Regions from separate parts of the Halomonas salsilacus genome, predicted to be linked through region 2. Evidence: predicted binding sites of a transcription regulator. Region 2 holds the regulator's gene; each other region holds the start of a gene.
The links. Region 2 encodes LexA, which represses DNA repair genes until DNA is damaged. Its sites were predicted from a motif close to TACTGTNTANNTANACAGTA; they were not measured.
Positions count from the first base shown of each region.

Region 1 (7,679 bases), on a different contig from region 2:
ATCGCACCAGCAGGGCTCGTTGCGGCCAGGGGGCGCCAGAGGTTCGGTGGCGAAGCCGAGACGTTCAAGCGGCGTCTGGGACCACAGCTCCGGCGCCAGCGCCTGGGCCATGGGCAGGTTACCCCCGACCAGCGCCGGGCCCTCCTCGCGGGCCCAGGTCATCAGCGTCGGATAGCGCTCGTCCTGACGAATCGCCTTGAGCGCCCCCGAGGCAAACCCCAGCAGCTGTTCGACCCATACCGCCAGCATCGCACTCTCCACCGTCCGGAAAACGGCACAGTCTACCAGTCTGCCAGGGGCTTGGCATCGTGGCCTTTCCCGTTCATCGCCTCGCCCATGCCAGCAGCGGCCGGGTGCGGGCGTGCATGTCCAGCCGAGCGCCCAGACGCACCAGGTTCCAGTAGTGGCCGTTGAGGGTACGCGACAGCAGCAGGGTGTCCGCCGGCGGCTGCAGGCGGTCCATGGCGTCCCATACCTTGGGGGTCAGGTCGCGCAGCCGGCGATGCACGCGGACATCGGAGAAGTCCTGCTCGCCGGGGGCGAACAGCGGCCCCACGGCCTCGGCGGATTCCCGATAGAGCGCCAGCGGAGCCCCCTGCCCCTGGCGTCCGCCGAGCCTGAGCAGCGCCTCGTCCATGGCCATGGGGTCGCCCGCCAGGGTGGCCTCGAGAAGGTGCATCATGGCACTCAGCCGCGGCTCGGGCACCAGGATCACCGCGCCCAGGTCATAGATCACCAGCCGTCCCTGGTCGTCGACGGCGAAGTTGCCGGCGTGGGGGTCGGCGTGCAGCTCGCCATGGGTGAAGAGCTCCTCCGTGAGCCAGTCAGCCAGGGTCACCGCCACGCCCTGACGCAGGGCGTCGTCGCACGACTCCAGGTCACGCAGCGGGGTGCCCGGCGCATAGCGCATGGCCAGCACCCGCTCACCGCAGAGCTCGGGCAGCGGCTCGGGAATCACCAGGTTCTCCAGGTGGGCGTAGCGCGCCTGATAGCGGGCCAGCGCCTCGGCCTCGGCACGATAGTCCAGTTCGCCGCGCAGGCTGGCGGCGAGCTCCTCGAAGAGCGCATCGAGGCGCGCCTGGGGCACCTTGAACCAGCGGCCCAGGCGCATCATCCGTCGCACCTGGGCTAGATCGCTCTCCAGCACATCGGCGAGCCCGGGATACTGCACCTTGAGCACCAGGGTCTCGCCATCGAGGGTCACGGCGCGGTGCACCTGGCCCATGGAGGCGCTGGCGAAGGGGCGCTCCTCGATCTCGCGGAACACCGCCTCCAGCTCACCGTACTGGGCCACCAGGCTCTCGCGGATGCGCGGCCAGGGCATGGGCTCGGCCTGGCGTTGCAGCCGGGCGAGCTCCTCGGCCAGATCGGGGGGCAACAGGTCATCCCACTGGGACATGATCTGGGCCAGCTTCATGGCCGGGCCCTTGAGCTCTGAGAGCCCCTCGAACAGCGCCTCACCCAGCGCCCGCCAGTCCGCCTGGCCGCCCAGCCGGGTGCGGATCAGGGCGCCGCCGGTCCTGGCGCCCAGCCCCAGCAGTCGTCTCGTCCTGCCTCGTTCGCGCATGCCACCGCTCCGCTTGTTGGATACGAAATATCGATACAAGAATTGTACATCAAATTCACTTGATGACACCTGGCAAGGGGCGCCGCTTACTGGAAGAATATCCAGAACACTGCCGAAGAGCCCGCCATGCGCCTGATCATCGCCGAGAAGCCCAGCCTCGCCCGCGCCATCGCCGACGCCCTGCCCGGTGCTCCCCGCAAGCAGGAGGGGGCCATTGCCGTGGGCGACACCACCGTGACCTGGTGCCTTGGCCATCTGCTGGAACAGGCCCCACCGGACGCCTACGACCCGGCCCTCAAGCAGTGGCGTCTCGATACCCTGCCGATCCTGCCCGGCCGCTGGAAGCTCACACCCCGCCCGAAGTCCCGCGGCCAGCTCTCGGTGATCCGTGGCCTGCTCAAGGCCGCTCGCGAGGTAGTCCACGCCGGCGACCCGGACCGGGAGGGCCAACTGCTGGTGCAGGAGGTAATCGAGCATCTGGGCTGGAAGGGGGCGGTATCGCGGCTGCTTGTCAGCGACCTCAACCGCCCGGCGGTTCAGCGCGCGCTGGCCCGCCTGGAGGACAACGCCCGCTACCAGCCACTCTACCGCGCCGCCGAGTCCCGCTCCCGAGCCGACTGGCTCTTCGGCATCAACCTGACCCGGGCCTGGACCCTCACCGGCCGCCAGGCGGGTCACGACGGCGTGCTCTCGGTGGGCCGGGTGCAGACTCCGGTGCTGGGCCTGGTAGTGCGCCGCGACGGCGAGATCCGGGACTTCACCCCCCACCCCTTCTTCGTGCTGTGGGCGGATCTCGCCATGGAGCATGGCACCCTGCGTGCCTGGTGGGCACCCGACGAGGGCGAGACGCTGGACGACCAGGGCCGGCTGCTGGCTCGAGAGCCCGCCGCCGCCCTGGCCGAGCGGCTGCCCGGTGCCGCAGGGAGGCTGGTCAAGCTCGAGACCCAGAACAAGCGTCAGGCCGCGCCGCTGCCCTACTCGCTGTCGGCGCTGCAGGTGGACGCCGCCCGCCGCTACGGGCTCTCCGCCAAGGGAGTACTGGATACCTGCCAGGCCCTCTACGAGCGCCACCAGCTGATCACCTACCCGCGCTCCGACTGCCGCTACCTGCCCGAGGAGCACTTCAGCGCCGCCCGGGGCACTCTGGAGGACGCTTGCCGGGCGGACGACACCCTGCGCCAGTGGCTGGCCGGGGCCGACTTCACGCGCCGCTCCCGGGCCTGGAACGACAAGCAGGTGGGCGCCCACCATGCCCTGGCCCCCACCGGCCGACCCATGGACCCGGCCCGGCTGTCGGCCACCGAGGCCAACGTCTTCAGGCTGATCGCCCGCAACGTGCTGGCCCAGTTCTACCCACCGCTCGCCACCCGGGAGGTGAAGGCGGAATTCATGATTCTCGACGAAGCCTTCCGCGCCCGCGGACAGGAGCTTCTCGAGGCGGGCTGGAAGCCGCTGTTCACCACCCGGGATGAGGCGCCGCCGCTACCGCCGCTCACCGAGGGCGAGGCATGCCGGGTCGACGAGGCGGGCGTCGAGGATCGCGAAACGCGCCCCCCGGAGCCCTTCAACGACGCCAGCCTGATCAAGGCGATGATGAACATCGCCCGCTATGTGGAGGACCCGGCGGTGCGACGCACCCTGCGCGAACATGACGGCCTGGGCACCGAGGCCACCCGCGCCGGCATCATCGAGACCCTGGTGGAGCGCGGTTACCTGGTGCGTCGCGCCAAGGCCCTGCGCGCCACCCGGCTGGGCAGCGCCCTGATCGCCTCACTGCCCGAAGCGGCCAGCCGCCCGGAACGCACTGCCCTGTGGGAACAGCGTCTCTCAGCCATCGCCGAGGAGGGTGTCGACCCCGCTCCCTTCCTCGGTGACCTGATCAGCGACCTGCACGGCCTGTTGGCCAGCGCCGACGCCGGCCGACTGCGCCAGGCGCTGGCCACGGCCGGCGGCGAGGAGCCCCCTGCCGGTGGCCGCACCCCGGCCAGGCGGCGAGGCACGGCCTCGAGACGCCGCAGCGGGGCGGGCTCCAGCACCAGGAGTGGCACCCGTCGGACGAGCCGCAAGCGGGGCGGCTCATGACGGCGCGAGACGCCCACTGGATCGTCGGCCCCGGCGCCCTGGGCCGGCTGATCGGCCTGAGCCTGGCCACCCGGCGGCCCCCCATCGCAGTGACTCTGATCGGACGCCGCCGGCTGCCCACCGAGCAGGCACTCGTCACCCCCCGGGGCGACACCCTGAGCGTAAGCGTGGCCACCGCCACCCTGGATAGCCTCCCGGCCCAGCCCCCTGACGTCGTGCACCTGACCACCAAGGCCTATGCCGCCGAGGCGGCCCATGCCGCGCTGGCACCGCACCTGCCTGCCGGCACGCCGCTGGTGCTATGGCAGAACGGCTTCGGCTGCCAGCCGCGGCTCAGCCAGCGCCATGACGGCCCGATGCTGTGCGCCACGACCACCGAGGGTGCCTATCTCGAGGACATGGCAAGTGATAGCCGGGTGGTCCACGCCGGACAGGGCGAGACCCTGATCGGGGCGCTGAACAACACCCTCATGGACGGACGTCCACACTCGATCACCAACGAGCTGGCCAATGCGCTTGCTACCACCCTCACCGCCGCCGGCCTGCCCGCCTGCGTGGTGAGCGACATCCGCCAGCGGCTGTGGCAGAAGCTCGCCGTCAACGCCGCCATCAACCCCCTGGTGGCACGCTTTCGCATCCGCAACGGCCAACTGCGCGACCGCCCCTTCCGGCCCATGGTGGAGGCGATCATCACCGAGGTGGCCGCGATCCTCGCCGCCCAGGGCATCGCCCCGCCCGCCGGGGATGGGCGGGAGGGTTGGCGAACGCTGGTGTGGCGTGTCGTCGAGGGAACCGCCGACAACCGTGCCTCCATGCTCCAGGACGTGCTGGCCGGGCGCCCCACCGAGCACGAAGCGATCCTCGGCCCGCTGCTGGCCGCCGCTCGGGCCCACCACCTCGCTGCCACCCGCCTGGCCGAGCTGGCCGACTGGCTCAAGGCGCGCGAACTGGCGGGCTCGGCAGACAGTTGCTAGGCTACCTTGACACCAATGACTCGCCTTGGAGCTCTCGCCGACCCCCGGCCGGGCCCCAGCGCAAGGACCGGGATCATGAGAACGAGTTCTCTTACCGCCTGCCTGCTGGCCTGCCTGGCCACCGCCGCCACTCCCCTGGCGCTTGCCGATGACGCCCCCTCGTTTGCCGGCAAGGACAGCGACCTGATGCGCCTGGACAACGGCATGGTGATCGAGGGCCGCGACATCGAAACGCCGGACGGCTACACCTCCGGGTTCCGGCTAATCGCCGGCTTCAGCCCGCTGCGCCTGCCCCGCCTCGACTTGGCCGCCGAATTCAGCTATCGCGAAAGTGACGAGGTGCCTACCCGGATGGGTGACAACAGCCTGCTGGTCAACTCGGTCAGCCTGGGTGGCAGCCTCATGGCTGGCGTGCGTATCGGCCGGCTCGGCCTCTACGCCAAGTCCGGCGTGGCGGGCTGGGAGGGCGACGCGGTGATACCACGGGATGCCCTCAATACCGCTGGCACCACCCGGGTCACCGGCCTAGGCGCCCGTATGGAGTTCAACCAGCTGGTCAGCCGCCTGGAGTTCGAGGAGTTCGATGCCTCGGACATGTCCCACCTCAACCTGTTCACCGCCTCGCTGCACTATCCGTTCTAACGGTCCAATTCACGCGGTCTTCGGGCCGCAAGCTTCACTCCCACCGTCATCATCCGCTTCCACCCAGGATGGAATCCTTCTCCTTGGGAAGCCCCCCCTGTGGGAGCGATCTTCAGATCGCGAAAAATCCACACCACCCATTCGCGCAGCAAGCTGCGCGCCCACATTGTTCCCCGTCCCTAGCCGGTATTGCGCAGCCCCGCGGCGATGCCGGCCATGGTCACCATCAGCGCCCGCGACAGGTCGGCGCTGATGGCGCCGTCCGCGTCCCGGTTACGCTGCAGCAGTTCGGCCTGCAGGCCGTGGAGCGGGTCGATGTAGGGGTTACGCACCTCGATGGCCTGGTGGATCAGCGGGGTCTTCTCCAGCAGTTCCTGCTGTTCGAGAACCTTGAGCAGCACCTCGTTGAGGCGTCCGAAGCGTTCACGAAGACGCTCACCCAGCGCCTTGAGCGTGGGCTCGTCCACCAGGCGGTGTTCATAGTAGGCGGCGATGCCTACGTCGGCCTTGGCCAGCAGCATCTCCAGCATGTCCAGGTAGGTGCCGAAGAAAGGCCAGCTGTCGCGCATCTCCTGCAGCACCTCGAGACCGCCCTCCTGCTCCAGGCGCCGGGCGAACGCCTCGCCGCTGCCCAGCCAGGCGGGCAGCATCAGGCGGATCTGGGTCCAGGCGAAGATCCACGGGATCGCTCGCAGGGTCTCGACGCCGCCATCCTGGCGGCGCTTGGTGGGCCGCGAACCCAGCGGCAGGCGGCCCAGCGAGCCCTCCGGCGTCACCGCCCGGAAATAGGGCACGAAATCCGGATCCTCGCGCACCACGCCCACATAGGCGCGGTGGGCCACCTCGGCCAGTCGATCCATCTCCTCGCGCCAGTGGGGCTGGGGATCCGGCGGCGGCAGCAGGGTCGCCTCCAGCACCGCACAGGCGTAGATCTCCATGGAGCGCAGGGCGATCTCCGGCTGGCCAAACTTGAAGCGGATCATCTCGCCCTGCTCGGTCACCCTCAGGCTGCCGTTCACCGAGCCCGGCGGCTGGGAGAGGATCGCCGCATGGGCCGGACCGCCGCCGCGACCCACGGTGCCGCCGCGACCGTGGAACAGGGTCAGGTCGACGCCTTGTCGCTCGCACACCTCCACCAGGGTTTCCTGGGCGCGATACTGGGCCCAGGCGGCGGCCAGCTGGCCGGCATCCTTGGCGGAATCGGAGTAGCCGATCATCACCTCCTGGCGGTCGCCGGTGAGGGAGCGATAGCCGGGCAGTGACAGCAATCGGTCGATGACGTCGCCGGCGTTGTTGAGGTCGTCCAGTGTCTCGAACAGCGGGGCAATGGGCAGCTTGACCTCGCCGCCCACCTCCTTCATCAGCAGGGCCACGGCCAGCACATCGGAGGGCTGCCCCGCCATGGAGATGACATAGGTCCCCAGCGACTCGGCCTGCTCGCTGGCGACCACCCGGAAGGTATCGATCACCTCACGGGACTCCGACGAGCACTCCCAGCGCCGCGGAATCAACGGACGCCGCGAGGCGAGCTCCTCGAGCAGGAAGGTCTGGCGCTGCTCTTCGCTCCAGTCGCGATAGTGGCCGATCCCCAGCCCATCGGTGAGCTCCTCCATCACCTGGGCATGGCGACCCGCCTCCTGGCGGATGTCGAGCTTGGTCAGGGTCACGCCGAATACCGCCACCCTTCGCAGGGTGTCGAGCAGCGCGCCGTTGGCGATGGTATCCAGGCCCACGTCGCACAGCGAGCGGTAACAGGTCAGCAGCGGGGCGAAGAGTTGGTCACGGCTCTCGATGACCGGCCCCTCGTCGAAGGGCTTGCCGTCCAGGCTTGCCTTGGCCCAGTCGCGGGTCGCCTCCATTCGGGTCAGCAGCCGGCGCAGCAGTTCGCGATAGGGTTCGCCAGCATCCCCCACCTCGGCCTTCAAGGCGCTGTTGGCCTTCCACATGGAGAGCTCGGACTTGAGTTGTTCGAGGTCGCGCACGTAGAGGTCGGCGGCCATCCAGCGCCCCAGCAGCAGCACTTCCCGGGTGACCCGCGAGGTCACGTTGGGGTTGCCATCGCGGTCTCCGCCCATCCAGGAGGCGTAGCGGATCGGCGCGGCGTCCAGCGGCAGGCGCTCGCCGGCGGTCTCCAGCAGCAGGTTATCCAGGTCCCGGTGGAAGTCGGGTACCGCCTGCCACAGCGAGTTCTCGATCACCGCGAAGCCCCACTTGGCCTCGTCCACCGGGGTCGGACGCTCGTGGCGGATCTCGTCGGTGTGCCAGGCCTGGCCGATCAACTCCTCCAGGCGCCCCTTGGCCCGAATGCCGCGCTCGGGATAGTCGCCGGAGGACTCGATGGCGGTGAGGCAGTCGTCGATGGCGTCATACTTCTTGATCAGGGTACGCCGAATGACCTCGGTGGGGTGGGCCGT
Region 1 covers NZ_JBPKAQ010000006.1:21,242-28,920, reverse strand. Annotated here, with positions in the region: gene ACR80S_RS10045 (SEC-C metal-binding domain-containing protein) at 1-249, opposite strand, end outside; gene ACR80S_RS10040 (ABC1 kinase family protein) at 323-1,567, opposite strand; gene ACR80S_RS10035 (DNA topoisomerase III) at 1,694-3,649, shown strand; gene ACR80S_RS10030 (ketopantoate reductase family protein) at 3,646-4,623, shown strand; gene ACR80S_RS10025 (hypothetical protein) at 4,699-5,265, shown strand; gene ppc (phosphoenolpyruvate carboxylase) at 5,445-7,679, opposite strand, start outside.
Region 1: ACR80S_RS10035 (DNA topoisomerase III) is a predicted target of LexA. The motif match lies at 1,655-1,674, and genes of this name have one in related genera.

Region 2 (7,679 bases):
TCCAGCATCAGTCGGCCGATGCGCGTCCAGCCGCCCTCGCCGGTGGCGGTGACCGACACCGCCAGGTAGAGGCTACCGTGGCGCGGGCCCGGGCTGTCACCGGCCAGGCCAGGCAGCGGCGCCACGGCGTTCTGGCTGATGATGCAGGGCGGCTGGGGATGGCGGGCCACCCGCGTCAGCCCCTCGGCGTCCAGGCGGATCATGTCGCCGTTCAAGGGCGATAGCGGCGCCTGGATGCCCAGCGACTCGGCCAGCTCCCGGTGGGCCTGCTGGTGGCGCGGCTCGCCGTGCACCGGCAGCAGGTGGCGGGGCTTCACCCAGCCATAGAAGGTGTGCAGCTCCTCCTGAGCGGGGTGGCCGGAGGCGTGCAGCTCCGGATGGCTGAACTCGTCGAGCAGGGTCGCGCCTAGCCGCTTCAGGCCGCTCTTGAGCCGCTCGATCATCAGCTCGTTACCAGGGATCGCCTTGGCCGAGAAGATCACGCTGTCCCCTGCGCCCAGCTCCATGGCGTGGTGGCGCCCGCGGGCCAGACGACTCAGCGCCGCCCTGGGTTCGCCCTGGCTGCCGGTGGCGATCACCAGCACCTCGTTGGGGGGCAGGTAGCCCAGGTCCGAGGTGGGGACCAGGGGCGGGAAGTCGTCCAGGTAACCAAGGCCCCTGGCCACCGCCACCATGCGCTCCATGGAGCGCCCCATCAGGCTCACCCGGCGGCCGCTGCGTCGGGCCGCGCGGCCGATGGCCAGCACCCGCGCCAGGTTGCTGGCGAAGCAGGAGACGATCACGCGCCCCTCGCAGCGGGCGATGGTGTGCTCGAGCGCCCGGGCCACCTCGCCCTCGCTGCGCGAGTGGCCCGGCATGGGGGCATTGGTGGAGTCGCCGATCACGAGATCCACTGGCGCGATGGCGCGGAAGGTGGACGCGGAGATGGGCTTGCCGATCAGCGGCTCGGGGTCGAGCTTCCAGTCGCCGGTGTGCAGCACGCGGTGTTCGCCCGCGGCTAGCAGCAGGGCACAGCTCTCGGGAATCGAGTGGGTCAGCGGGAGGTAGCGCAGGGTGAAGGGGCCGGTCTCCAGTGCCTCGCCGGGCTCGATGACCCTGATGGCATCGGTGGCGAGGCCCCGCTCGATGAACTTGGCGCGCAACAGGCCGGCGGCCAGCGGGGTGGCCCAGATGGGGCAGCCCCACGTGGGCCACAGCCAGGCGGCGGCGCCGATATGGTCCTCGTGGCCGTGGGTGATGATCAGCCCCCGAGGGCGGATCCCCAGGGTGGTCAGGGTGTCCAGGTTGGGCACCTGAAGCGGGCTGTCGGGGAGGTCCTGGCGGATCATCATCCCGCAGTCCACCGCGACCCACTCCTCCTCGTGGTCTCTCTCACCATACCCATAGAGGCTCAGGTTCATGCCGATCTCGCCGCAGCCGCCCAGCGGCAGGAAGTGCAGGGGAGGGCGGCGGCGAGGGCGAATCTGGACTCTGTGCTGGGGCATCGGGGGCAGTGGGCTCGGAAAATGTGCCTTCACTATACGGGAAGGCCCCGGGCAGCCACAACGCGCGCCGCTTCGCGGGTGCCGGAACCCCCTGTTTTCGTTAAACTGTCGGCCTTTACTCCTAGCCCAAGCCAGAGGCACGCCATGTCACACTACTACCGCCTGGTGGTTTCCTGCCCCGATTGCGTCGGCATCGTCTCCCGGGTGTCCGGATTCATCGCCGGCCACGGCGGCTCCATCACCGAGGCGAGCCAGCACTCCGATCTGGAGACAGGGCGCTTCTTCATGCGCTACGAGATCCTGGCCGACTCCATCGGCATGCCCCCCGAGGCGCTGCGCGAGGCCTTCGCGCCCATCGCCGAGGCGTTCGACATGACCTGGGCACTCTCTGACACCCGCAACCGCCCCCGGGTGGTGCTGATGGTCTCCAAGGAGTCCCACTGCCTGGTGGACCTGCTCTACCGCTGGACCGCCGGCGAGCTCGACTGCGACATCGCCGCGGTCATCTCCAACCACGAGACCATGCGCGGCCTGGTGGAGTGGCACGGCATCGCCTACCACCACGTGCCGGTGCGCCCCGATGACAAGCAGGCCGCCTTCGGCGAGGTCGTGCGTCTGGTGGATGAGGTTCGGGCCGACTGCGTGGTGCTGGCGCGCTACATGCAGATCCTGCCGCCGTCGATCTGTGAACGCTACGCCGGGCGGGTGATCAATATTCACCACAGCTTCCTGCCTTCGTTCGCCGGTGCCAAGCCCTATCACCAGGCCTACGAGCGTGGCGTGAAGCTTATCGGTGCCACCTGCCACTACGTCACCGAAGAGCTCGACGCTGGCCCGATCATCGAGCAGGACATCCACCGCGTCAGCCACTGCCACACCCCCGGCGACCTGGTGCGCTTCGGCCGCGACGTGGAGAAGGCGGTGCTGGCTAGGGGGCTGCGCTGGCATCTGGAGGATCGCGTGCTGATCCACGGCAACAAGACGGTGGTCTTCGCCTGACCGGGCGAGTCGACGAGAGGCGCCCCATGTCCTTTTCCCAAGCGGTGCTCGCCCCCTGGCTGCTGATGCTGTGTGGCCTGCTATCGCTTGCGCTCTATGGCATGGCGCTGGCCCAGCGGCCCTGGCGGGCGCTGCTCGATGACACCGCGCTGCAGCATCGCTGGCTCGCCGCCACCGTGGCGGTGCTGCTGATGTGGCAGCTGCGCGCCCAGGCGGTCGACTGGCTCTCCCTGCACCTGATGTTCACCGCATTGCTCACCCTGGTCTTCAAGGCCCCGCTGGCGCTCGCCTCGATCCTGATCGTCAATCTCGCAGCGGTGGTCACCGGCCGGGTCGACTGGCCGCTGCTGGGCGTCAACCTGCTGGTTACCGGGGTGATGCCGGCGCTGGTCACGGTGCTGGTCTGGCGCCTGGTGGATCGCCGCCTGCCGGACAACCTGATGGTCTTCCTGTTTCTGTGCGGCTTCTTCGGCGCCGCGCTTTCCACGCTGGCCGCAGGTCTCACAGCAGTAGGGCTGATGGCGCTCGGCGCCAGCGACGCCCACGCCCTCTACCAGGCCATGGAGTATGCCCGCTTCCTGCCGCTGCTGATGCCCTCGGAGGCCTTCATCACTGGCATGCTCATGGCCATCCTGCTGGTCTACCACCCCGGCTGGGTCGCCACCTTCAACGACCACCGCTATATCGATACGAAATAGAGCCAAGGGCCAAGGGCCAAGGACCAAGGGCCACGTTAGAGGAGCGGCAGGCCCAGCTGGCGGCGCCGTGCCGCCGGCAGCAGCCGGGCGCCGACGCCGAGCAAGCGCACCGGGCGCCGGGCGCGCTCCCAGGCCTGCTCCAGCAGGCGGGCGAAGCTCTCGGGGGAGGGCGCCAGGCCGCGGCTCTCCAGGGTGGTCAGGCTGAAGTCGTCGAAGCGCACCTTCACCACCAGGCCGGCCAGGGGCGGGTGGCCGTGGCGGGCCAGGCGTTCCTCCAGCCGCTGGCAGAGCGGGGCCAGGGCCTCGCGGCAGCTGGCCAGATCCGGCAGGTCATGGGCGAAGGTGGTCTCCACGCTGACCGACTTGCGCTCCCGCTCCAGGCGCACCGGGCGCTCATCGATGCCCCGGGCCAACTCAAACAGCCGCTTGCCGAACTTGCCGAAGGCCTCCAGCAGGCGCTCCAGGGGCACCTCGCGCAGCGCCGAGCAGGTGGTGATGCCCATGGCGTCCAGGCGCGCCCCGGTGGCGGGGCCCACGCCGTGGAGCTTCTTCACCGGCAGCGTACGCAGGAAGGCCTCCATGCGCTCCGGGGTGATGACGGTCAGGCCGTCGGGTTTCTCCCAGTCGCTGGCGATCTTGGCCAGGAACTTGTTGGGCGCCACCCCCACGGAGAGGGTGATGCCGGTGCGCGCCAGGCACTCCTGCTTCAGCCAGCGGGCCATCCAGGTGGCGCTGCCGGAGAAGCGCTCCACCTCGCCGACATCGAGGAAGGCCTCGTCCAGGGAGAGGGGCTCCACCAGCGGGGTGAGCTCATGGAAGATCGCCTGGATCTGGCGCGACACCTCGCGGTACTTATCGAAGCTGCCGGGCAGCAGGGTGAGGTGGGGGCAGAGGCGCAGCGCCCGGGCGGTGGGCATCGCCGAATGGATGCCGAAGGCCCGGGCGGGATAGTTGCAGGTAGCGATCACCCCGCGCCGCTCGGGGCTGCCGCCGATGGCCAGCGGCACCTCGGCAAGCGCCGGGTCATCGCGCATCTCCACCGCGGCGAAGAAGCAGTCGCAGTCGGCGTGGAGGATCTTTCTCACCGCGGCTGTCTCATCCATCGGCAGCGCGCCTTTTCAGCGCCTAGCCCAGCGCCTGGCCGCTGCCGCCGCGGATCACCCCCACGCCGATGCCCTCGATCTCCAGCGCCTGATGGCGCAGGTCCACCTCGATGGGGGCGAACTCCGGGTTCTCCGCGCTCAGGGTCACCACGTGGCCGCTGCGCTGGAAGCGCTTCACCGTCACCTCGTCCTCCAGGCGGGCCACCACGATCTGGCCGTCGCGCACCCGTTCGGTGCGGTGCACGGCGAGCAAGTCGCCTTCCAGGATGCCGACATCCTTCATGGAGAGGCCGCGCACCCGGAGCAGGTAGTCGGCTCGGGGGGTGAAGTACTCCGGGGGCAGCGGACAATAGCGGTCGATATGCTCGGCGGCAAGGATCGGGCTGCCCGCGGCCACCTCGCCGATGATCGGCAGCCCCTGGAGCGGGGCCTCGCCCTCGGCGGGGGCCTCCTGCTCCTGGGCGGGCAGGCGGATGCCGCGGGAAGTGCCGGCGATCATGCGGATGGCACCCTTCTTCTCGAGGGCGCGCAGGTGCTCCTCGGCGGCGTTGGGCGAGCGGAAGCCCAGGGCCCGGGCAATCTCGGCCCGGGTGGGCGGATAGCCAAGCTCCTGAATGGTCTTGACGATGAAGTCATAGACGTTTTGCTGGCGCTGGGTGAGGGGGCGTGTCATGCGACCTCCGGGGCGGAAAGCGGCGACTGGATGGTTACGTTAGTGATCAAGTATACAGCATGATGTTCCATCCAGTAATACGGGATGCCATGGCTCGCTCCAGAAAGAACAGCCTAGGGGGTAACGGGATAGCACCGTTTAAAACACACTCCCTACACGGCCATTGAGCAAGAGTACGTGGCTGGTTTACAATTCGGACACGTTTGAAACAGCTGTTTATTACCGCGACTCTTATCGGGACTCACGTCAGGACTTACCAGATGGCCCAGACCGACACCGTCACCCGCATCCTCGATACGGCCGAGGTGCTGTTCGCCGAACGCGGCTTCGCCGAGACCTCGCTGCGCACCATCACCAGCAAGGCCAGGGTCAACCTGGCCGCGGTGAACTACCACTTCGGCTCCAAGAAGTCGCTGATCCAGGCGGTGTTCGCCCGCTACCTCGACCCCTTCACCGAGCGCTTCCACCGCGCCCTGGACGAGCTCCAGGCGGACTACGGCGACGAGGTGATCCCCCTGGAGGCGCTGCTCGAGACCATGGCGCGAAGCGTGCTGGAGGTGCCGGCGGAGCGCAACAGCCTCAAGGTCTTCATGCGCCTGCTAGGGCTCGCCTACAGCCAGGCCCAGGGCCATCTACGCCGGTATATCCAGGAGGAATACGGCAGCGTCTTCACCCGCTTCACCGACCTGGTGCGCCAGGCCACCCCCGAGCTGCCCGACGCCGAACGCTTCTGGCGCCTGCACTTCATGCTCGGCACCGTGATCTTCACCCTCTCCGGCCTTGACGCCCTGCGCGATATCGCCGAAAAGGACTATGGAGAGCATGTCACCGTGCGCGACCTGATTCGCCGCCTGCGCCCGGTGGTGGTCTCGGCCATGCAGGCCCCGCTGCCGACTCCCGTTGCGCAGGCAGTCCATGCCTGAGCGGCTGTCACTCCCGCCGGTGATGCCCTAGTATCTCACTCCTTTCATGCCAAGGAATCGACCATGCCTCCGACCCTCGGTCCGGTGATGCTTGACCTGGAAGGCATCGCCCTCACCCCTGAGGAGCGCCAATTGCTGGCGCGGCCCGAGGTGGGCGGAGTGATCCTCTTCACCCGCAACACCGAATCGGCCGAGCAGGTCCGCGAGCTGAGCCACGCAATCCGCTCGGTGCGCCCTGAGCTGCTGCTGGCCATTGACCAGGAGGGCGGCCGGGTGCAGCGCCTGCGCCAGGGCGTCACCCGGCTGCCGGCCATGGCGCGGCTGGCGGCTGGGCTCGCCACCCAGCCCGAGGTCACCCGGCGGCTCTGCCAGGACGCCGGCTGGCTACTGGGCATGGAGATGGCCGCCTGCGGCCTCGATCTCAGCTTCGCGCCGGTGCTCGACGTCGATGACGGCACCTCCAGCGTGATCGGCGATCGCAGCCTCTCCGCCGACCCCGAGATCGTCGCCGCGCTCGGCGGCGCCTTCATCGACGGCCTCCACGAAGCCGGCATGGTCGCCGTGGGCAAGCACTTCCCCGGCCACGGCGGCGTGGCGGCGGACTCGCACCTGGAGCTGCCGGTGGACCCGCGCCCCCTCGACGCCCTGCGAGCGCGCGACCTGGTGCCTTTTGCTCGTCTCGCCGGACGCCTGAACGGCATCATGCCCGCCCACGTGGTCTACTCCGACTTCGACCCGCGCCCCGCCGGCTTCTCGCCCGCCTGGCTCGGCCTGTTGCGCCAGAGCCTCGGCTTCAAGGGGGTGATCTTCTCCGACGACCTGAGCATGGCCGGCGCCGCCAGTGCCGGCCGCCCCGGCGAGCGGGCCCTGGCGGCACTGAATGCCGGCTGCGACATGCTGCTGGTCTGCAACGACCGCGCCGCCGCCCTGGAAGTTATTGATGCCTGCCGCGAGCGACCCGGTGCAAGCCGCCTGACCCGGCTGCGCTATGGCCGCGCCCGCCCGGAGCTCGCGAGCCTCCCCGCGCTCTCTCGCTGGCGCCGCGTACACGCCCATCTCGAGGCCCTGGCCTGACCCCCCTTTCTTTCGACCGCGAGCCTATGTAATGCCCAAACTCGATGCCGATTTCCACCAGTCCCTCGCCGACATGCGTGAGGTGATGGACAACGCCGACTGCCTGATCACCCACGAAGCCGTGGAGCGCGCCCTGGACCGCATGGCCGCCGAGATCACCCGCGACCTCGGCGATAAGCTGCCGGTCTTCTACTGCGTGATGAATGGCGGCCTGATCACCACCGGGCACCTGCTGCCGCGCCTCGGCTTCCCGCTGGAGGTGGACTACCTGCACGCCACCCGCTACCGCGGCGCCACCCGCGGTGGCGAGCTGTTCTGGCGCGTCTCCCCGGAGGTGCCCATGGCCGGCCGCCACGTGGTGATCGTCGACGACATCCTCGATGAGGGCGCGACCTTGGCCGCCATTCTTGCCTACTGCCGCGAGGCCTGCGCCGCCAGCATCTCTACTGCGGTGCTGGTGGACAAGCAGCACGACCGCAAGGCGGTACCCGACCTCAAGGCCGACTACTGCAGCCTGGAGGTCGCCGACCGCTATGTGTTCGGCTTCGGCATGGACTACAAGGGCTACTGGCGCAACGCCCCGGGTATCTTTGCGCCGAAGGGGATGTAGTGGTTTACAGCAAAAAGAACTGCCCATACACCGCCATCAACGGCTCGCCGGCGAGCAGCGCCACCCAGCCGGCCAGCGCCAGGTAGGGCCCGAAGGGCATGGGGGCGCCGCGCAG
Region 2 covers NZ_JBPKAQ010000008.1:71,648-79,326, reverse strand. Annotated here, with positions in the region: gene ACR80S_RS12490 (ribonuclease J) at 1-1,400, opposite strand, end outside; gene purU (formyltetrahydrofolate deformylase) at 1,629-2,483, shown strand; gene ACR80S_RS12480 (energy-coupling factor ABC transporter permease) at 2,510-3,181, shown strand; gene dinB (DNA polymerase IV) at 3,217-4,266, opposite strand; gene lexA (transcriptional repressor LexA) at 4,307-4,957, opposite strand; gene ACR80S_RS12465 (TetR/AcrR family transcriptional regulator) at 5,218-5,880, shown strand; gene nagZ (beta-N-acetylhexosaminidase) at 5,944-6,954, shown strand; gene ACR80S_RS12455 (hypoxanthine-guanine phosphoribosyltransferase) at 6,986-7,564, shown strand; gene ACR80S_RS12450 (prepilin peptidase) at 7,569-7,679, opposite strand, start outside.

Region 3 (7,679 bases), on a different contig from region 2:
CAACGCGCCAACCTTCGATTTACGCGAGAGGCTCTTCAAGGTACTGGGCACCGACCTGACCCAGATCCATGGGCTGGGCCCCTATCTGGTGCTCAAGCTGATCGCCGAGTGCGGCATCGACATGGCCCGTTGGCCCACGGCCAAGCACTTCACCTCCTGGTTGGCCCTGTCGCCGGGCAACAAGATCTCCGGCGGCAAGCTGCTGTCATCGCGAACGCGGCGGACCAAGAACCGAGCGGCGGCCCTGTTACGACTGGCGGCCAATATCATCGGACGGACGCAGACGGCACTGGGAGCGTTCTATCGTCGATTGGCGAGCCGCATCGGCAAGGCCAAGGCGGTGACGGCCACCGCACGTAAGCTGGCCCTGCTGTTCTATAACACCTTGCGCTACGGCTGGATGTATCAGGATCCTGGCGTGGACTACTACGAAGCGCGCTATCGACAACGACTGGTGAGCAATCTGCACCGGCGTGCGAAGTCGCTGGGCTACGAACTGGCCCCGGTGCAGGCCCTCGGATAACGAGTTTCTTAGGAAGGCGGCGGCCTTCTTCGCCAAAGAGTCGAGCTGAGATACCAGTTCATCGAGTCGGAGAAGGCCACCTATCCCGTGGCCGTGTTGTGCCGGGTCATGCAGGTCAGCCGGAGTGGTTTCTATGCCTGGCGACAACGTTGCCCTGATGACCAGCGTCAGGCCCTGCAGCACGAAGTCAGAGAGATTCATCGCCAGAAGCGTGGCAGCTATGGCAGCCGTCGCATGGCCAGAGAACTGCGACGCCGCGGCTACGCCGTCGGCCGTTACCAGGCCCGTAGCCTGATGCGGGAGGCGGGTGTAGAGGCACGGCAGCGACGCCGGTGGCGTCATACAACCGATAGTGTGCACAGCCTGCCGGTGGCGCCTAACCTGCTGAACCGCCGGTTCCTGGTGGCGGAACCGAACCGGGCCTGGGTGGCCGATATCACCGCGATCTGGACGCTGGAGGGCTGGCTCTATCTCGCGGCGGTACTCGACCTCCACGACCGGCAGTTAGTGGGCTGGGCGATGGCCGAACACATGCGCACGTCGCTGGTGCTGGATGCCCTGGAGATGGCCATAGGTCGCCGCCAGCCTGAGAGCGGGTTGCTCCATCACAGCGATCGCGGAAGTCAGTACGCATCCCGTGATTACCGCGCCACGCTGGATCGGCACGGGTTCCAGGCCTCGATGAGCCGGAAGGGGAATTGCTGGGATAATGCCGTCATGGAGCGCTTCTTCGGTTCACTGAAAAGCGAGTGGCTGGCTGGCCAGCGCTACGGGAGCCGCCAGGCAGCACGGCGGGACGTGATCGAATACATCGAGATGGAGTACAACAGCTGCCGGCTCCACTCGACCCTGGGCTATCAGACGCCGAGGGAGATTGAATTGGCAGCTGCAGCTTGAAAATGTGTCCGCTCTGACTTGACCAGAACAGCATCCTCGAAGCCCGGGTCATCTCGCGGCGGCAGACCATCGAGCTTGATGTCGTCGAGGCTGCGTTTGAAGATCTCGGGGGCTTGGGGCATTGCGTCACCTGCAGAGCGAAGAAAGTGTGTTGCGCACAATGGTACCAAGGAATGTTGGCAACGTTGGAAGAGAAAGATCTCGGAGACTCGACACCCAGGGAGATACCGTCATGTGCGGCCGATTTGCCCTCTACAGCCCTTACCCGAGCCTGGCCGCGTCGCTGCGCCTGCCACTGGAGGCATCTGAGGCAGACCTGGTGCCGCGTTACAACGTGGCGCCGGGTACCTGGATCACCGCTGTGCGCCGGTTGGACGATGAGGGGCCACTGGTGCTGGATGCGGTGTGGTGGGGCTATCACCCCCACTGGGCCGGCGAGGACGCTCCTGAGCCCATCAACGCTCGGGTTGAGAAGGTCGCGACCTCAAGGTACTTCCGCGGTGCCTTTGCCCACCACCGCTGCCTGGTGCCTGCCAATGGCTGGTTCGAGTGGACGCCAGCCGATGGCAAGAAGCAGCCCCACTTCCTGACGCGAGAAGATGGTCAGCCGATCTGGTTGGCAGGGATCTGGTCGGAGCGGCCTGACGGCAAGCCAGGGTGCGCCATCCTAACTGAACCGGCGCGAGGTGTGGCCAAGCAGATTCATGACCGCATGCCATTGGCCCTGGACGCCGACAGCCTTGCCCCGTGGCTGGATCCGCAACTGACCGACCGGGAGACCATGCGGCAGGTCATCCATCACATCGATCCCCAACAGATCACCCAGTGGCCGGTGAGCATTCGCGTCAACGCGCCCGCTCACGATGACGAGAGCCTGATAGCGCCGCTACCCACACTGTGAGGGCGGCTGTGGTGCCAGGTGCGGGGGTGGCTGACAAAACGCTCTATATGAGCGTGACAGGCGCGACAGCGAATCCTGAAGCGCCCGCTCGAGAGCCATAAGAATTCGAACCGGTTCCAAGTCCTGGGTTTGTGGGTCAGCCGCTGTCTCTGGCCGCAGCCGCATATCAGCGCACAGCCGCCGTCATCCAACCAGGTCAGTATGATGGTCTCCATGCTATGTCCCACCCTGCTGGTGTCCATTAAAGAGACTGTGGGCCAGGCGACGGCGATGTGGTGTGAGCGATGTCGGAAAAACATGATGGTGTTTGGCTGACAGGATGTCAGCGCAGTCGCGGCAGCTCGTCCCAGCGTGTGGTCCAGCGCGGCGTGCGGTTGGCGCAGCGTAGCTGCCAAGCGGCCTTGGGCGAGGCGCGCCCAAACGTGACGGTACCTCGCCCCATCCTGTGGTTGAGTGCATCCAGCGTCGCCATCAGGCGGTCGCTGCGCTCGCGCTGGGCCTGGCTTTCGGGAGTGTCTAACAGTGAGAGCTGGGCCCGGTTGGCGTCCACCAGATCGACCAGCATCACGCCTGCCTTCATGAAGCGGTAGCGGGGCCGGTAGATGGCCGCGAATGCCTGACTGGCCGCCTGCAGGATGCCGCGGCTGTCGTCGGTGGGGCAGGGCAGCTCCACCACGGAGCTGGGCGAGTACTGGGGCAGGTCAGGGCGGTGGCGATTGGTCTTCAGGAAGACGTAGACGGCTCGGGCCAGACTGTCCTGCCCGCGGAGCTTCTCAGCGCTGCGCTGGGCAAACTGCCGGATGGCCTGGTGAACCTCCTCTCGGTTGTCGGTCATCCTCCCGAAGGAGCGTGACGTCATGATGCGCTTACGGGCCTCACCAGGATCATTCATCTCGATGCAGGGAATGCCCTTCAGTTCCAGGCAGGTGCGCTCTAGGGTGACCGAGAAGCGCTGGCGAATCTGCTTGGGGTCGGCCTGGGCGAGATCCCAGGCGCTGTGTACGCCCATCAACGCCAGGCGCTCCACCAGTCGGCGGCCAACGCCCCACACATCGCCCAGCTCGACCTGACGCAGCAGCGGCTCGTATGTCTCGCTGTCGGTTTTCAACACGCAGACGCCGCCGTAGACCGGCAGTTTCTTGGCCGCTCGGTTGGCCAGCTTGGCCAGGGTACGGGTCGGCGCAATCCCCACGCAGACCGGGATATGCGTGAAGCGTCGAACCTTGGTGAACAGTTCCTGGGCGTGCCGATGCATCTGCTCAGGGGCAAAGCCGTCGAAGCGCACGAACATCTCATCGATGGAGTAGGGCTCCACGCCGGCAGAGAACTCTTCCAGCACCTGCTGCACCCGGGAGGACATATCCCCATAGAGCTCATAGTTCGACGACAACAGCGTGATGCGCCGCTGACGGAGCAGTGGCTGCAACTCGAAGGCTGGTGTGCCCATAGCCACGCCCAGCGCCTTGAGCTCGTTGGAGCGAGCAATCACGCAGCCATCGTTGTTGGAGAGCACGCCCACGGGCACGCCCTCCAGCCGCGGCTGGAAGGCCCGCTCGCAGCTGACGTAAAAGTTGTTGCAGTCGATCAGTCCGATCATGGGCCTGGCCCCGGCTAGAAGGTGTACTCGTGAACCACCGCGCGTACCACGCCCCAGGCCTGGCATTCCAGGTCTGCGGCGGGGATGGGGCGGTAGGCGGGGTTGGCCGATGTGAAGTAGGGGCGGTTGCCGATCAGCTCGTAGCGTTTCACCACCAGCTCCCCCTCCACCGTGGCGACCAGGATGTGCCCGGGACGCGGTTCGATGGCGCTATCGACCACCAGCAGGTCACCCTCCGCGATGCCCAGCGCCTCCATGCTGTCGCCGGTGACGGTCATGAAGAAGGTCGAGGAGGGGCGCTTCACCAGCCGCTCGTTGAGGTCCAGGGTGCGCCCTTCGTAGTCCTGGGCAGGGCTCGGAAAGCCCGACAGCCCGGCCCGAGTCAGGGGCAGAGGGAAGGGCAGGGCCTGCGCCGGCGGCGCCGGATCTGCGGGGATGAGCTTGGCGTGTGTCATGGTGGCCTCCTCTCGATGCCTGATATTTATACAGTATCAGGCAGGCGACCCAACCTGCCAAGCCCTTGCACCACGAAGGTCGCGAGCAAGCGCAGCATGATGCTGCTAACCTGACTGAGGATTAGACATAGCAAGGGAGTGCAAAATGGAAGCTCATACTCGTCAATGTAGGCCCCCTCTACTGGCTCCGGTGGTATGTCAGCTCACGACCCAAAGCCGACATGCCGGCAAAGGCTACGGCCACCTCGATCCGTGTTATGCACCATGCACGATGATTGGTTAGGCGGATTCGTTTCACGTTAATCTGTGATGTATGAAAAAACAAAAGGTACCATGGTGATCGAATTTGACGCGATAGATGTGTGGGGTGATCAGCTCGACGATGTTCTACGACCAATCGTCTCAATCGCTGCCCTTGAAAAAATACGCGCTCAGAAGTTCGAGTACGTGGAAGATGCGAGGCAAATGCTCTTCGAGCTTTCGGAGCGTGATGAAATCGTAGAGGCTATATTGGTATGGCTTCTATCTGGTACTTTAGCTGCCTATCATGGCTCGCGTCTTACTGATGAAGACGTTGCAGAAATTCAACGAAACGGCTTGCGACCTCTGAGCTCCCACCGTCGGCGTGAGCGTTTAACTAGAGCGCTGTCGCCACATCCGCGATGGGCTGATGCAGAAGCTCGTTTGGATAGTGTGCTTGAGGCTCACGGCAAAGGAGAGCGTGCGGGCCGTCGCGAGGGCCAAGTACATCTCACACTATCGCGATCAGGATTACTCAATAGCTTCAACCACTATCTCACCCATGGAGCAGAATTTGACCAGCATGTCGCCGAGAATCTTCTTGGTCAAGAGGGGGTGGATTTATTAGGATTCGATGGAAAACCAAGGATTATAAAAGTCGCGGTTCCAGGCGCTGAAGCTCTGGCTTCTGCTCATCCGTTCTTTAGTATTGACGACCTTCGCAAACGAGGGGAAGTCCCTAACTTGGTCTCGGATTTCATTGATGCCTGGAGCTACCGTTTGTCTCATCCAGATTTTCAATCACAAACATTGCATGTCGACTCAGGTATGATGTTTCATGAAGTTGTTCCACACAAGTGGATAGTAGAAGTTGAGACCATCTCTGTTACAGCGGAGTGAGAACGAGACATGAAATCGCCTAAAAAACCGCTGTTCTTGGACATTTTTTTCGCCGCTTCGCGACTCCAAAATCTCCGCAAAGCTTTGCGTTAGCTACGAAGAAATAGATCATGTCTCCCGAACAGTTACACGTCTATACCGAAGAGGTAATGCTCCACACCTTAGTGGCGCAAAGGGAATTCGGGCGCCTGATGGAACTCTTGGTGGATCCAGAGGAGAGGCAGCGCAGAGAGGTATGGATCGTATTGCAGGCCTTTCTCGCCCATGTCGGCATGGTCTCGAAATTCTTTTTCCCGGCAACGAGGGACCCCCTTTCAGTCCAACGGGGCAAAACTCTTAGAGAGCACCTAAACGTCGCTGAAGGGGCCGCGCTTGTCGGTCGTACTGCCAGGAATGCCTTTGAACACCTAGACGAGCGGATGGATAATTGGCTGCGGACAGACAAGGCAGGCATTTTGGAGAGTGTCTTTCCGGATGAAGCAGCCTTGCGATACTTTTCCGCTGAACGCTGGGCCATTCGCAGGGTGCTCATTTTAGAGCCGCTCCAGTTCGTATCTGAAGAGCGAGGCGGCCGGACTTTCACGCTACTGGCCCCGCTGGTGCGTGAGTTGGAGCAACTTAGACGATGTTGTGCGACCCGTATAGCGAGCGACGATCCACACCACTATGTGGGTCCAAGATGAGATAACCATGAGTTGTAGCCCGCCGGGCGAAATCCATGAGGCTTTCATCCGGCTGCTTAGCTCAGTCATTAGCTTTTCAAAATGAACTAGGAGAGAAAAATGGGAATTCTGGAAATACAAGAAAAATTCGAAATTGAAGATTCAGACCTGAGCTTTGATCAATTGGTGAGAGAGGCACCAGACGAAGTTGCTGCGACAATTAATGAAAAGTCTGTGATTATCTTGCCGTCTCACGGAACTGAGAGCGCGTTTTATACTGGAACTCTCGACACGCTAGACTTCCTAAACGAGGAGGGGCTGGATGCCGACATTTATGTCAACGATGAAGAATATAAAGAGCTAGGGCTTCATGGCGCAGATATTTGGCTTGGAACATATTTCGTTAAAAATTTTGTAGTCCCAGTATTTTGCAGCGTGATAGGCGCTTACCTATATGAAAAATTGAAAGCGAAAAAAGACGATAAAGTTTCAGTTAAGTTTGTAGTAGAGAAAAAGAATGGAGAGAGTTGCGCTGTAAGTTACGACGGAAAGGTTGATGATATTGGTAAAGCAATTGATGCTGTCAAGAGAATCAGTGATGAAAGTTAGTCTTGTAACACTAGATGATACTCGACAACCTGCAGTCTCTGAACTATTGGATAAATTGTCAGAGATGAAGAAAAGAGCAGTTGCCAATGGTGATGAAGAACTTGCTAACAATTGTTGGAGAAAGGAGGAATCTCTAAAGCTAAATATTCTTTATATTGAGGCTTTCTATAAGCTTAAAAATCACGAGTACAGAGAAGCATGGTGGATTCTTGAGAAGTGTGAAATATATGCAAACTTCATTTCCGAAAACTCAAGCGAAAGTTTTTTGATCACCTCAAGGGTGGGGTTTGTAAAAGAGAAAGTTGCAAGCTGGCAATCGATATACCCTTACTGTGTTTTTGCCAGCCCCGGCTTTACCGTAGGTTATTATACCTGCAGTATTTGCAACCACAAGGTAAGACCGCGGTCCAGATGTGGTCACAAAAAAGGAAGGATCTACAATGGTGAACTATGCCTCCATGTGGCACATGATATGGAATTCTTCGAAGTATCAATAGTCACGAAGCCAGTTCAAAAATACTCGGTTCTCCATGATGATGAAACCTTAGATTTTTCCATAATAAATCACCTATTAGAGCTGCTTGACAACCCATTTGAAAACTGGGGTATGAGTTGGACGAGACAAGCATTTTCTATTGAGAGATTTGAGAGAGTGCTGCCTGAGGATAAATGCCCTTGTAAGAGTGGAAAGTCTTTTAAAGAGTGTTGCCTAAGTAAGAATGAGGTTGAGATACCTCATGTTGATTTTATTCTTTCGAAAGAACTCCCTGAAGGCAAGGATGATGTACGGTTTCCATACTAATCTACTAACAATCGGCTGCACAAGGACGCCAAAATCTACGCTGTGCTCCTATTTTTCCGCCTGTGAGTTGCAGCGTTACGTGTACATGGAAGT
Region 3 covers NZ_JBPKAQ010000009.1:70,541-78,219, reverse strand. Annotated here, with positions in the region: gene ACR80S_RS13360 (IS110 family RNA-guided transposase) at 1-523, shown strand, start outside; partial or broken gene ACR80S_RS13355 (IS3 family transposase) at 536-1,420, shown strand; gene ACR80S_RS13350 (hypothetical protein) at 1,381-1,542, opposite strand; gene ACR80S_RS13345 (SOS response-associated peptidase) at 1,653-2,321, shown strand; gene ACR80S_RS13340 (Y-family DNA polymerase) at 2,644-3,918, opposite strand; gene ACR80S_RS13335 (LexA family protein) at 3,933-4,373, opposite strand; gene ACR80S_RS13330 (hypothetical protein) at 4,710-5,513, shown strand; gene ACR80S_RS13325 (hypothetical protein) at 5,624-6,196, shown strand; gene ACR80S_RS13320 (hypothetical protein) at 6,296-6,784, shown strand; gene ACR80S_RS13315 (SEC-C domain-containing protein) at 6,774-7,586, shown strand.
Region 3: ACR80S_RS13335 (LexA family protein) is a predicted target of LexA. The motif match lies at 4,390-4,409, and genes of this name have one in related genera.